DNA from 4 places in the Pseudovibrio sp. Tun.PSC04-5.I4 genome. Region 2 is predicted to be linked to each of the others. Evidence: riboswitches for the same ligand, from Rfam matches in the RefSeq annotation. Region 2 holds a riboswitch; each other region holds the start of a gene.

Region 1 (3,181 bases), 2.1 Mb from region 2:
GATAAAGCTACCTGAAATGAATAGGGGCAAGAAATGAAACTCGGTGAATTGAATGGGCACTTGGCCACTCCAATACACTTGGGAATAATTGACCGCAATTGTTTCGCATCTCTTAATGAATTTAGAAAAAGGAGTAAGTTATTATTTTTTGATGTATATTTAGGATATTTTGTAGCGTTATTTGAAGTTATCTAAATAATAATTTGAATATTTTATGAATCATCTTGTTTGAAATGTATGTGTTTATTTATATATTGATTTTTAGTAAGTATCTAACCGTATTTATCTAAATTTAGATAGATAATTTACCACGGGTATCAACGGTGTTTCTATCCTTATTTCACAAAGCTAATCGATTAATTTTTTATGCGTTTTTGAGTTGCATTGTGTCTCTTCATATACGCGAGAAACGGCACTAAGGTGATCTCAGGTTATGCAGTGGTCCAGCTTGTTCTTCTATTCCGCCCTTACAGTTCTGCAACCAACTGGTGGTGAGCGTGACAATATTTTGCCGAGCTGGCAAACAAGTCCTACCCGGCATGGCATTATTGAGGCAGTGCAACGAATGAGCCGGCAGAGTAGCCCGGACTATGTAATGTTGGAGGACCGTGTTGCTATCTTCGTTGGAGATGGTGTGCTTTGGGGGATGAGACTGGGGGCGCTGATTTTGCGGTTAATTTCCCAGGGACCGAAGGGACCTTTGAAGACCTTGCAGCCTACTCAAAACAGGTGCGGTCTCACCTCATTGCGGAAGGCCCTCTTTCTGTTGGTCCTAGATATCGTGAATACGCGTATTTGCCTTTGAAGGAGCTGATTGGCTACTTGAGAGCACAGAAATTCCAGATATGGATTATCAGTAGTGGCGATCACGAGGTGGATCGCGCGATGGCAAAGCTGGGTTTTGATGTTCCACGTGATCGCGTCATTGCCCTTTCTGAGCTGGAGATGAAGAAAGCCACCACAGCCCTAAAACACGTTATCTGGGAACGTATTGGCAGGGTGCCTCGTATATTCGTGGGGAGAGCTAAGAACGATAGTGCGCTATTCAACCTTGCCGACAAAGGCCTGAGCACGTTGACAGTTCAAATGAGCGTGCCCGCTAAAGCCTTAAACCAGCCAGTGCTTTCAACCTACGATTTAAAGAGTGATTTGATGAATACCTGGGACTTCGTTCTTTCCCCAAAAACGCATTGGCAAAGGACTTATGCATGGCAGCCGGTTGATCCTGTAGGTTTAACTAAGAATTAATCGCAAAAACTCAGACATTCGTATGATTTATTTAGTTACGTCTTTCCTTCTTTCTAGTTTAATCGATTTAAAAATAACTCTATTGTGTGCTTCTAATTTATTTCAGCAGTTCAGATAGGTAAATTTATTAAATTTGATGAATATCAATGAAGTAATGGGGCGCTCTGATATCTCTGTGTTCAGCTTCGGCTGACACTCGGATGGGGGAGTGTCAACTATCTTAAGGCGTGTACCAACGGGTGCACGCCTCTTTTTTTGCCCAAAATTTTGTTTGGTCTTGCGCTATCTTCAATTTTTGCTTCAGATCTAAATTGCGCCTCGGTTACCGCAAGTGTGTAGCTCTTGGAATTGAAGGTTGTAGTCTGCGTATTTTTCCTTGATATTCGCGGCGTTGGGTTCCGCAGGAGCAAAGCTCCATGGACGAAAAGGGAATGCGGTAGGGATGACCAAATAATGGGCCCGAACCGCAGCTGCCCCCGCAACTGTTACGTGGTGTGTTTTTCATAAAAGCCACTGGAGGAACCCTCTGGGAAGGCGAAATACGCAATAAGCCACAAGCCAGGAAACCTGCCCGACATGACATAAACTCTGCCCTTATGGGCACTATCGCACGGTGGGTGCGGCGAGGAGCATATAATATGCATATTGAACCGGGTTACGTTTCCGCAGCTAAGGTTGCTGCTGCCAATGTGGGCGTTGTTAGCCTCTTTCTCTGGGGGTGCAAACAGCAACTTTCCGAGTTTTTCCAAAAGCCGTTGATGCCAGTTAAAACTCTGCTGGCTGCAGGGTTCTTCTCTCTGTTTATGCAGAGCTTTCATATGAGCGTAGGGCCATCTGAATTGCACTTTGTTGGTGCTATGGCGATGTATCTGACACTTGGCTTTACACCAGTCTTACTTGGATTTGCTGTCGGGCTTTTGTTTCAAGCGATGGTGTTTGATCCGCAGGACCTTTACCACCTCGGCATCAACAGTTTGTCTTTGATGTTGCCGTTGGTTTCCGTTCATTACCTGTCTGGTCGCAAGCTGTTTGCTGAAAAGCTTGCTCAGCGCGTTACCTTTGCTCAGATCCTCAAACTGGATGCCATTTACTACACGGGTGTCACCGGCATGGTCGGCTTCTGGCTGATGATTGGCGAAGTGGCAACACCCTTTACGGCATGGGGTCAGTTTGCACTGTCTTACCTTGCCATTGTTGCACTGGAACCATTTGTAACGTTTGGCGTTGTGAAGGGACTTAAGGCAGTTGAAGACAATGCGATTGTTCAAAAGCTGACTGTGGTTCCGCAGCTGAAATTTGCGTGAATCTGTTCAGCTTAAGAGCTGTTTTTGATCACTAAGACTTTAAAGAGGTGGCTGCGCAGAGCAGTCGCCTTTTTTGCTTAGGCAGACGCTTCGGCTAATGTCGGGATGAATATCCCAAGTCACCAACAAAAAATGGCGGTTTTTAGCGCTGCTGAAGTGTTATGGATTGCCCCTTGGCGCAGCTTCTATTATGAGTGCTCCTCAGAGATTTCTTAGTTTACTCAGATCAGGAGATGCAGGCACCTCATGGCGCGCCAGTTCATCTATCATATGCACGGGGTCTCCAAGGCCTACGGTACAAAAAAAGTCCTCGATAATATCCACCTGTCGTTCTACCCAGATGCGAAAATCGGTATTCTGGGACCTAACGGTGCAGGTAAGTCTACTCTTTTGAAGATCATGGCTGGTCTGGATACAGAGTACAGCGGTGAAGCTTGGGCCGCAGAGGGTGCCAAAATTGGCTACCTGTCGCAGGAGCCGCAGCTGAACGAGGACAAAACCGTTCTTGAAAACGTCATGGAAGGCGTTGCGCACAAACAGGCTATTCTTGATCGCTACAATGAGCTGATGATGAACTACTCTGATGAGACTGCCGATGAAGGCGCTCAGCTGCAGGACGTCATTGATGC
Region 2 (3,181 bases):
GCAGTGCATGAGCAGACGCAAGACCAGCCAGTTCTGTATCAGCGGCAGAAAGGAACACCACATCCGCAGGCGTTTGCCCCAGATTGACGGCTTCCTCGCCTTCATCCAATCGGCGCGATTGTCCGACAAGTACATGCATATGTTCTAAACCGTCTCAGTCACACCAAGCACCGCTTGTGCAGCGCCTTGGTCAAACCCGGCAAGGCCGATAACAACCAGCTTGCTGTGGCTTTCACTGCCAGTCGCAAACCAAGCTTCAACACGCGGGCCAACCGCCTGCACCAAAACAGGCGCACTCTTACCCTCAACAACAACACTGCCTTTGATGCGCAGGATACCGGAGATTTTCATAGCCGCCTCAACTTGCAGTTTGGCCTCCTCTAGAGAGGCAAAACTGCGCACTGGCAAAACGATGCTCTCAAAATCATCATGTGAATGTTCATGATGATGGTCGTGGTCGTGAGCATGTTGTGTTTCATGGTGGGCACTGCGCAAGGCCATATCGTCTTCTGCGCCGCAATCCCGGCCCAGCAGCACATCAAGCGCCAACTCACCGTGGGAGGCTGCAACAATCTCAACTCCGTCCCGCAAGCGCGCGCCTATGGAGGCTCTCACAGCAGCCAGTCCAGCCTCATCCAGAAGATCAGCCTTGGAAAGCACAACAAGGTCAGCGCAGGTCAGCTGATCTGTAAACAGCTCTTCAATCGGGCTTTCATGGTCCAGCGCCTCATCAGCAGCGCGCTGTGCAGCAACAGCCTCTTCATCGGAGGCCACCTTGCCAACAGCAACCGCAGGCGCATCCACAACGGTGACAACGCTGTCTACGGTGACGCGTGGCTTAACGGAGGGCCAGTTGAAAGCACGCACCAAGGGCTGAGGCAACGCAAGGCCGGATGTTTCAATCACAATCACGTCTGGTGCTGGCTTGCGTTCAAGCAGCATTTCCATAGTTGGCAAAAAATCATCGGCCACGGTGCAGCAAATGCAGCCATTTGCCAGCTCCACCACTTCATCAGCAGCACACTCAGGGTCCGCACAGCCATTCACCAGTGAGCCATCAAAGCCCATTTCACCAAATTCGTTGACGATCAGCGCAATGCGCTTGTCTTTCGCCTTCATCAACAGGTTGCGGACCAGAGTGGTTTTACCAGCTCCAAGGAAACCCGTGATGATGACAGCAGGGATTTTCTTCGGCGCAGCTGTAAATTCAAAACTCATAGTTTAATCTCCGGGGATAAGGCAGGCTTCAACTGTAACGGCTGACCAGCAGCAACAAACACAACATAATGGCAAAGCTCGGCCATGCGCTGATTGAGGCGGCCAGCCTCATCACGAAACGCACGGGCCAGCGCATTTTCAGGCACAATGCCCATACCAACTTCATTGCCAACAAAAACAACAGGACAAGGCAGCTCCGCCAAAACACGCTCCAGCGCATTAAGCTCCACAGCCCAGTCTCGCTGCGCATGCATGAGGTTGGAGAGCCACAGCGTCAGGCAATCCACCAGGATCGCACGTTCACTCTGTGCGGCCTGTTCAAGTGCGTGCACAAGCTCCAGCGGCTCCTCATGGGTCTCCCACAAGGGTCCGCGTTGATCTTTGTGCGCCGCAATCCGCTGCTCCATTTCCCGGTCAAAGGCTTGACCCGTAGCAATGTAGGTGGGCTTGCGTCCGCTTTGCACAATCAGCTTTTCCGCATATGCGCTCTTCCCGCTCCGAGCTCCGCCCGTAACAAGGGCATGGCAGATCATCTCTCTGCCGCCGTGATGCACCATAAAAACTAGGCCGCCATCACACAAGCGAAAGCATAAGCTTTGCAAGGATTGGGAATAAGCATATCGTCTGCCCCGTTTAAGGGCAGGTATAGGTTCGTCATCAGCACCCTTCGCCGTCCACCCGACAGCCGTGTTATGTCAAAATCAATCTCCAGCCGGTCTCCTGGCTCACGGTTCAATCAAACACAACCACCTTCCCAGCATCGATGCCAGTGGCTTAAGGTCATGGTCTCACCGCTTACAGTTGCGGGGGCAGCTGCGGCATACTCCAAATTTATGGAACCGCATTCCCGTTTCATCCTTCCCATAAAGCACCGCAAGGGCACCCAGGTAAAGATACTGAAGTGTTGCCGCTAAGTTTGCGGTGCCATGCCCCTTTCTGTCAATTGCCTTTGTGATAATTCCAACACCACCTGTTTCCCAGACCCTGAAATACCGTGGTTTTCTGGGTTTTCCAGCTAACCCTCTTGGATATCTCAATAAAAAACGCAGTAAACTGTCAACAAACTCTAGTTTCCCCAAAAAACAGGCTTGGCAAACCCGATATGCCTCTGTAAAAGCCTCTTCACACAAACGGCGAGGATAACTCGCAAGGGTGATTATTCCCCGGTAGCTCAGTGGTAGAGCAAGCGGCTGTTAACCGCTTGGTCGCTGGTTCGAGTCCGGCCCGGGGAGCCATTCTTTTTCGTTTGTTGTCGATACGGCAAGATCATTGTGATCCCCGGTAGCTCAGTGGTAGAGCAAGCGGCTGTTAACCGCTTGGTCGCTGGTTCGAGTCCGGCTCGGGGAGCCACTTCTTTGATTGCAGCCATACTGGCAAGAGTATTTGTTCCCCGGTAGCTCAGTGGTAGAGCAAGCGGCTGTTAACCGCTTGGTCGCTGGTTCGAGTCCGGCCCGGGGAGCCACTCTTCTCTCAAAATCTCCCAGTACATTATGTCCAGCGCTTTTTCACAAATGGACCACAGCTGCGTCTATCCTTCAAAACAAACAAAAACAATGCTCACACGCAGCGAATTCACGGCCCCTCAACAGCTGATGGCCGCAGACACGGCGCTCTCTTAGGCAAGACAATTTTCCGCACACGAAGAGATGCATTCCACGTCGCTGCAAAAAGAATGTTCGCATTGCACGGCTTATCCGGGATAATAGCGCTAGGACGACACCCCAAATTCTAGGGGACCCTTAAGATTATTTCAAAAATTCATAGCCAGCTTATCTTCCCAGCAAATGCGGGTAAGCCCTACACGTTATGCGCTTACCCCCTCTTGCTTATCAACTCAAACCCGTTGAGGTCATAGCCATTTAAGCCCCCTGATCAAAAAATAATGTCATTTTTATAGGTGATAAATTTAACGATGATATTTCAGATAAAAGCAATTTGACACTGCAAAACAATACATTGAAAA
Region 3 (3,181 bases), 800 kb from region 2:
TGCGGAGAAAGTGCAAGGTCACATAAGGGTTAGCTAAAATGAAATGTGACGCAGGCTTGTTTCAATGGTTAGCAGAATTGTGGAACTTTCTTGCGGGAATAGTTGTTGGCTATTTCAAATAACCAATCACTACGCTTGCGCCCAAAAACCAAGGCCAGTAGAGCTGATAAGGTTTTCAATTCTGACTACGCATTCGTCGTAGCTTTTTCCGGTTAGGTCCCCCATGTACTTATTTGAAGTTGCTGCGCTTGGCGCTGCTGCCGCTTGGGCTGTGGGAAGCCTTATTTCTGCTAAGCCAGCAGCGCATCTTGGAGCCATTGGCTTTAACTGTGTGCGCATGTGGTTTGTGGTGCTGTTTCTCGGCACCTATGTTTTGGCGACCGGAAGTTGGAGCACTGTTGATTCCAGTCACTCATTTCTTATCTTTATGTCTGGCTTCATTGGCATCTTTATGGGGGATACTCTGTTGTTCCTCACACTCAACAGAATGGGCCCACGTCGAACCGCCATTTTGTTCTCCATGAACGCCCCCATGTCCGCATTGCTCGGCTGGGTATTTTTATCAGAGGAACTACCCTTCCAGGCAATTATCGGAATTTCTATCGTGATAGTTGGCGTTTTGATGGCCATTGCATTCGGTAAACGAAAAGACCAGTTGCACAAATGGGAGAGCATAAAAGGCCCCATTGTCGTTGGTGTTCTGTTCGGCACATTGGCTGCGCTTTCTCAATCCGTTGGATCCATCATCATCCGCCCCGTAATGGCAAGCGGTGCTGATCCCGTCGCTGTGTCCTTAATGCGCTGTACCATTGCTGCATTTGGTTTGCTGGCGCTGTTCTACCTGCCGGGAAGACCATTCAAACTTGCCAATCCAATAAACAAAGAAATTGTAGCCTTGGCTTCACTCTCAGGCGTGCTGGGCATGGGTATTGGGATGACCTTGATCCTCTACGCTCTGAGCGGAGGTGAAGTTGGCATTGTGTCCACACTCTCAGCAACCACACCAGCAATGATGCTGCCCGTGCTCTGGTCTCAAACAAAAGAGTGTCCAGCTGTTGGTGCGTGGGTTGGGGCGGCATTGGTTATTGTTGGCTGCGGATTGCTCTTCATGAGCTAGGCGGCGTGTCACTGTTGCTACCAGAGCTAGAGTTTTACCGTATTGAAATACAATATCTGTGAATTTAGCCCGTTAATAGTCTGATTTGGCGAGCGTGCAGTTCCAGATGCTTGACGGCCCCCATTCTAATCTGATCAATAGAATTGTATTTGGTATTTTTGTCATGTTGGCAAAAATGAAAAGGGAACACGATCCGCATAGCGAAAGCCGTGGCTGCCCCCGCAACTGTGAGCGTAGAGCTGATATCCATTATTGCCACTGACAACAGTGTTTAAAGCTGAGTTGGGAAGGCCGGATATGAGTGATGACGCGCAAGCCAGGAGACCTGCCAAATACAGTCACTCACCCAAAGCGCGGGGCGTGCTGTGGGGCGGTACTCCGTTCAAGTGACATTCACAGTGCGTCTGGGCACAAAACCGTTCCTCCTGTTTTTCAGTGGGTCGGGATTGCTGTGTCCGGATATGCACAATGCAAGCAACAGCATGGCATCCAACAGATGCTGTGAATGGTGGACACGACTGTGCGTTTACAAACTCAATACTCAGCTGCGCTGAAATCCAGCGCCGCATTCATTGCGCTCCTCAGCACAATTGCAACCGGCAAAGCAGAGGAGGTTCTGCTCGATGACGTGATCGTCACCGCAAATCGGTATGAGACAGAAGCAGGAAAAACAGGCTCCACCACTATCGTGGTGACAGAAGAAGAGCTGGAAGAAGATGGCTCCGTCTTCGTGCAGGAGTATCTCGCAAAACTGCCGGGTCTCTCTTTTACTCAAAATGGCGGTGCAGGCAAAAAAAGCACAATCACCCTTCGTGGTATGTCGTCGCGCTACATTAAAGTTCTGGTAGACGGCATCGATATCTCCGACCCATCCGGGCCGCAGGTTTCAACTAGGTTGGAACATCTTCTTCTCGCCGATGTTGAACGGATTGAGGTGCTGAAGGGCTCTCAAAGCGCGCTGTATGGCGGCCAAGCGGTTGCAGGTGTCATAAATATCATGACAAAGCGTGCACCTGCCGGAACTGTAAAACAGAACGCTCAGGTGGAAGCTGGCGCTTATAAAACCTTTAAAGCATTCTACGGATTACAAGCCGCAACGGATCGCTCTGATATAGCCATCAGCGCAGAACATTTTCGAACAGAAGGGTTCAGTGCTCAAACTCCAAAGGGAGGCCCAGCTGATATGGATGGATATGAGAACACAACTCTGTCAGCGCGTGGCTCATTTGATGCGACCGACAATCTGAATATCTACTTTTCTGTACGCGGTGCTAAGGGGATTTCAGAAATTGATGGCTATAACGATCCAGATCGTCACGATGAAATGCTCTATCGACAAATCTCAGGGAAACTGGGAGCAAACATTCTCTGGCTGTCAGATCAAGTAACGAGTGATGTCTCGGTAGAGACTACGGATATAAAACGAGAACAAGACTATGCCAAAGCGGGCAAAGCAAACAGTGTTTTTGAGGGGGCTAGGTTAAAATTTGCTCTCCAAAATGACTTGGAAGTCAGTGATCGAGTGACCTTCAATTTGGGTGCCGACTGGATGCGCGAAACGGCAAGAGGTCAGGATGAAGCAAGGTTAGCAGGTGGCTTTGTTCAGGCTCTTATAGAGCCAGTTGATGGGCTCAACTTGGCGGCGTCAGCACGAGTGGATAACCACAGTGAATTCGGGAACTATTGGTCAGGCCGACTAACCGCATCCTATCAAATTTTAGAAAATACACGCCTTCACTCCAGCTTTGGAAATGGATTCAGAGCCCCCTCTCTTTACGAGCTTTACAACCCAGAATATGGCAATGAAAGCCTTGAGCCGGAAACTAGTCTGAGTTTTGATCTTGGAATTGAGCTAGGTTGGTTTGGTGATAAAATCAAAACTTCAGCAACCTACTTTGACATTCTGACAAATAACCTGATTGTCTACCATGATTTTGGAACTGTGAGTGATCCCTACAAAGGTGAATATAGGCAGATTACCGGAACATCTCGCAGTCAAGGGATAGAGCTTGGTGCCAGCTATGCCCCCGTCGAAAACCTACGCCTTTCCAGTGCATACACCTA
Region 4 (3,181 bases), on a different contig from region 2:
GGAAGCCCTACCAATGGTGATCGATAAACTTCTTCAAGTTCAAAATTTGACGGTTTCAACCAATGCCAGTCAAATGACCAATCTGATTGAGAACATTAGCTTCGATCTACATGTTGGCCAGAGGCTGGGGTTGATCGGGAAATCTGGCTGCGGAAAGTCTGTTACCTGCCATGCCATAACAGGGGCCTTGCGGGCACCACTAAAAGTATCCTCTGGCTCAATTCAGTTCTGTGATCAGAGCCTTTTGGATTTATCTCCTCGCGAGAGGTTGAAGACCCGAGGAACTGGGATTTTCTGCATTTTCCAGAGCCCCGGCAGTGCTTTACATCCAAGTTTGATGATAGAGACACAATTGTTGGAAATTACTAAAAAAGCATTCCTATCAAGACAAGAAGCTCATCAGGTCATTTCCCAGTCTCTTGATGCTTTGAGCCTCCCAAAACGTTGCCTGAACCAATACCCCAGCGCTTTGAGTGGAGGTATGAAGCAACGGGTTATGATGGCTATGGCTCTTATCATGAAGCCGACCGTATTGATTGCCGATGAACCAACCACAGGGCTTGATGTAATCACGGAATATGAAACGCTGGAAGCATTGGATGTGGTTCTGCAAGAAACGGGTTCTGCTCTCCTTTTCGTAAGCCATGACCTTCGGATTGTTCGGCAAACATGTTCGTCTGTTCTGGTGATGGATGGGGGACATATTGTCGATACATGCGATTTGAACCAACCGTTCGTTCATGGGTGCCATGAGGTCACCACAGAAATTACGCAGGCTATGGAGAGGCTTCAACTATGACCATTCGTGTTAAGAACCTGTCCATTGCATTTGGCGCCGCTCAAATCCTGTCCAACGTGAATTTGGTACTTCATCCCTCCAAAGTAACCGGTCTGATCGGCCGTTCCGGGTGTGGTAAATCTACTCTGGCCAAAGCCATGACGGGTATAATCCCTGTACCCAAGAACAGTCTGTTTATGAATGGGCAGAATTTTCAACCACAGCTGAGCAAAACCGGGCATCTGATCCATTATATGTGGCAGGATCCTTTTGCAGCTTTAAGCCCCTTTCTTAATGCTCTGGATATTATCTGCGAACCCTTGAAGGCCATCCACAAACTGCCACGCGCAGAACGGTTGGAAGCGGCTCAAAACCTGCTTCAGATGGTGGGATTAGAACAGCATTGTGAGAAAAAGCGACCTCATCAGCTGTCAGGAGGTCAATGTCAACGTATAGCACTCGCTCGTGCCTTGGCCGTAAAGCCGAAATATCTGATTCTAGATGAGCCATTATCAGCTCTTGATTTAGTAACGCAGGAAAAGGTTGTCTCGCTCATCCGTGATATTCGTAAAAAGCTTAACCTAGGCATATTGATCATTTCCCACGACTTACAGACTCTGGCACAACTGGCAGATGAGATCGTCGTTATGGACAACGGCGAAGTCGTTGAGCATCAACCAGCAAAAGATTTTTTTGATACACCTCAGCATGCTCTTTCAAAAAAGTTCGTTGAAATTTCACGGTCTACCTCACGGTCTTCGTAGCTTGCGGACGTCAGACGTGATGATTTGTGTACTCACTTTTGATCCTATCTATGCATTGATAGGACGGTGGAACTTTCCTTCTCAACTAAATATCACTTGCAATCATTTTGCGCACTCTACATTATCCGCGCCGATGGTTCCTGAATGCCAAAGGCAATAATTCAGGATGAAAAGGGAACACGGTGAGGTGTAGCCAACAGGCGCTGATTCCGTGACTGCCCCCGCAACTGTAAGCGGTGAGCATAACCAACAAAGCCACTGAGTGCGTGCACTTGGGAAGGCTGGTGACGCTTCGACCCGCAAGTCAGGAGACCTGCCATCTTAATGTCAACCCAACCCGGGCGGGGTATCCCGGAAGGAGACCAAGATGTTTGCAGTGGCTTTTGCCGTTTATAAGACTGGTTCCCTTGTGCCCCCGCATATACGCGGAGCAAAACGTGAACCAATACGTCCTTCCATATCAAACAGTCCCATCGTTATTCAGGCGGTGGATTAAAATCCACGCTTATAATCTGCATATTTGTAGAGATTACACATGATGGTCGCTGCCGATTTGCGGGTAGAAAACGCCAGCTGGGCGCCGCGCAAAGGGGCCCCTCTCCTTCTGCATCCTCTCAGTTTTGAGGTGGGGGCTGGACGTGTGCTGGGCGTTGTTGGGGCCAATGGCGCAGGCAAATCTACACTGCTGCGCATGTTGTACCGCTTCAACCGTCCTGTCTCGGGCCGTGTGTTCATAGGTGATGAAGATATCTGGTCCCTGTCACCTCGTGTGGCAGCGCAACGCGTTGCTGCAGTGCTACAGGAGCAGCCAACGGATTTCTCACTCAATGTGCGGGAGATCGTCAGTTTAGGCCGCAATCCTTACCGTGTCGGACTGGTCAACAACGGTGCCAAGGATGCGCAGATCATTTCCAACGCTCTGAACAGGCTGGACCTACAGGATTTAGCAGGTAGACGCTTTGGTACGCTCTCTGGTGGAGAGCGCCAGCGGGTAATGGTCGCCCGTGCGTTAACACAGGAACCGCAGGTGCTGGTGTTGGATGAACCCACCAATCACCTCGATATCCGTCATCAGTTGGAGATTATAGAGCTGATCAGATCGCTGAACCTCACCATTGTTACCAGCCTGCATGATCTCAACATAGCAGCACTGGTGTGTGATGACATTCTGGTTTTAAAAAAAGGGCATGCACTCTGTTTCGGTCCTCCAACACAGGTGCTTACAGAAACCGTCGTTTCTCAGGCGTTTCAAGTTGATGCCAGTTTTGAGCAGCTCTCCAAGTCAGGGCTTCCTCATTTTACTTACAAATTGAATTCCCAAGGATAATCACGATGAAACGCTTTGTACTTGCTCTTTCTCTCTTGCTGGCGCCTTCAGTAGCAATGGCAGAAACAACCGTAAAGAGCTGTAGCCGGGAAGTAACGTTTGAAGCTCCTCCGCAGCGTGCTGTTTCCAATGATGTAAACCTCACCGAGATGATGCTGGTACTGGGTCTGAGAGACCGTATGGTCGGTTACACTGGCATTTCAGGCTGGAAAACGCTGGATGAAGAAATGCGGGAGAATGTGACTGAGTTGCCTGAGCTTTCTGAACGTTACCCAACCAAAGAAGTTCTGATTGGCGCAGATGCCGATTTTT

The links. Region 2 has a riboswitch for cobalamin ahead of cobU (bifunctional adenosylcobinamide kinase/adenosylcobinamide-phosphate guanylyltransferase). Riboswitches for the same ligand answer to the same signal wherever they lie in the genome.
Region 1: it holds a riboswitch for cobalamin, as region 2 does, so the genes downstream of both, BLS62_RS23830 (energy-coupling factor ABC transporter permease) here and cobU (bifunctional adenosylcobinamide kinase/adenosylcobinamide-phosphate guanylyltransferase) in region 2, are expected to answer to the same signal.
Region 3: it holds a riboswitch for cobalamin, as region 2 does, so the genes downstream of both, BLS62_RS10225 (TonB-dependent receptor plug domain-containing protein) here and cobU (bifunctional adenosylcobinamide kinase/adenosylcobinamide-phosphate guanylyltransferase) in region 2, are expected to answer to the same signal.
Region 4: it holds a riboswitch for cobalamin, as region 2 does, so the genes downstream of both, BLS62_RS00340 (ABC transporter ATP-binding protein) here and cobU (bifunctional adenosylcobinamide kinase/adenosylcobinamide-phosphate guanylyltransferase) in region 2, are expected to answer to the same signal.

What each region holds. Positions count from the first base shown of each region.
Region 1 covers NZ_FNLB01000006.1:3,993,027-3,996,207, forward strand. Annotated here, with positions in the region: gene BLS62_RS23825 (HAD family hydrolase) at 640-1,248, shown strand; cobalamin riboswitch at 1,625-1,838, shown strand; gene BLS62_RS23830 (energy-coupling factor ABC transporter permease) at 1,887-2,552, shown strand; gene ettA (energy-dependent translational throttle protein EttA) at 2,799-3,181, shown strand, end outside.
Region 2 covers NZ_FNLB01000006.1:1,922,058-1,925,238, forward strand. Annotated here, with positions in the region: gene cobN (cobaltochelatase subunit CobN) at 1-139, opposite strand, end outside; gene cobW (cobalamin biosynthesis protein CobW) at 145-1,218, opposite strand; gene cobU (bifunctional adenosylcobinamide kinase/adenosylcobinamide-phosphate guanylyltransferase) at 1,215-1,775, opposite strand; cobalamin riboswitch at 1,911-2,109, opposite strand; tRNA gene BLS62_RS13960 (tRNA-Asn) at 2,379-2,453, shown strand; tRNA gene BLS62_RS13965 (tRNA-Asn) at 2,494-2,568, shown strand; tRNA gene BLS62_RS13970 (tRNA-Asn) at 2,606-2,680, shown strand.
Region 3 covers NZ_FNLB01000006.1:1,124,878-1,128,058, forward strand. Annotated here, with positions in the region: gene BLS62_RS10220 (DMT family transporter) at 224-1,117, shown strand; cobalamin riboswitch at 1,251-1,465, shown strand; gene BLS62_RS10225 (TonB-dependent receptor plug domain-containing protein) at 1,638-3,181, shown strand, end outside.
Region 4 covers NZ_FNLB01000001.1:68,601-71,781, forward strand. Annotated here, with positions in the region: gene BLS62_RS00325 (ABC transporter permease) at 1-20, shown strand, start outside; gene BLS62_RS00330 (ABC transporter ATP-binding protein) at 14-799, shown strand; gene BLS62_RS00335 (ABC transporter ATP-binding protein) at 796-1,542, shown strand; cobalamin riboswitch at 1,660-1,878, shown strand; gene BLS62_RS00340 (ABC transporter ATP-binding protein) at 2,081-2,869, shown strand; gene BLS62_RS00345 (ABC transporter substrate-binding protein) at 2,875-3,181, shown strand, end outside.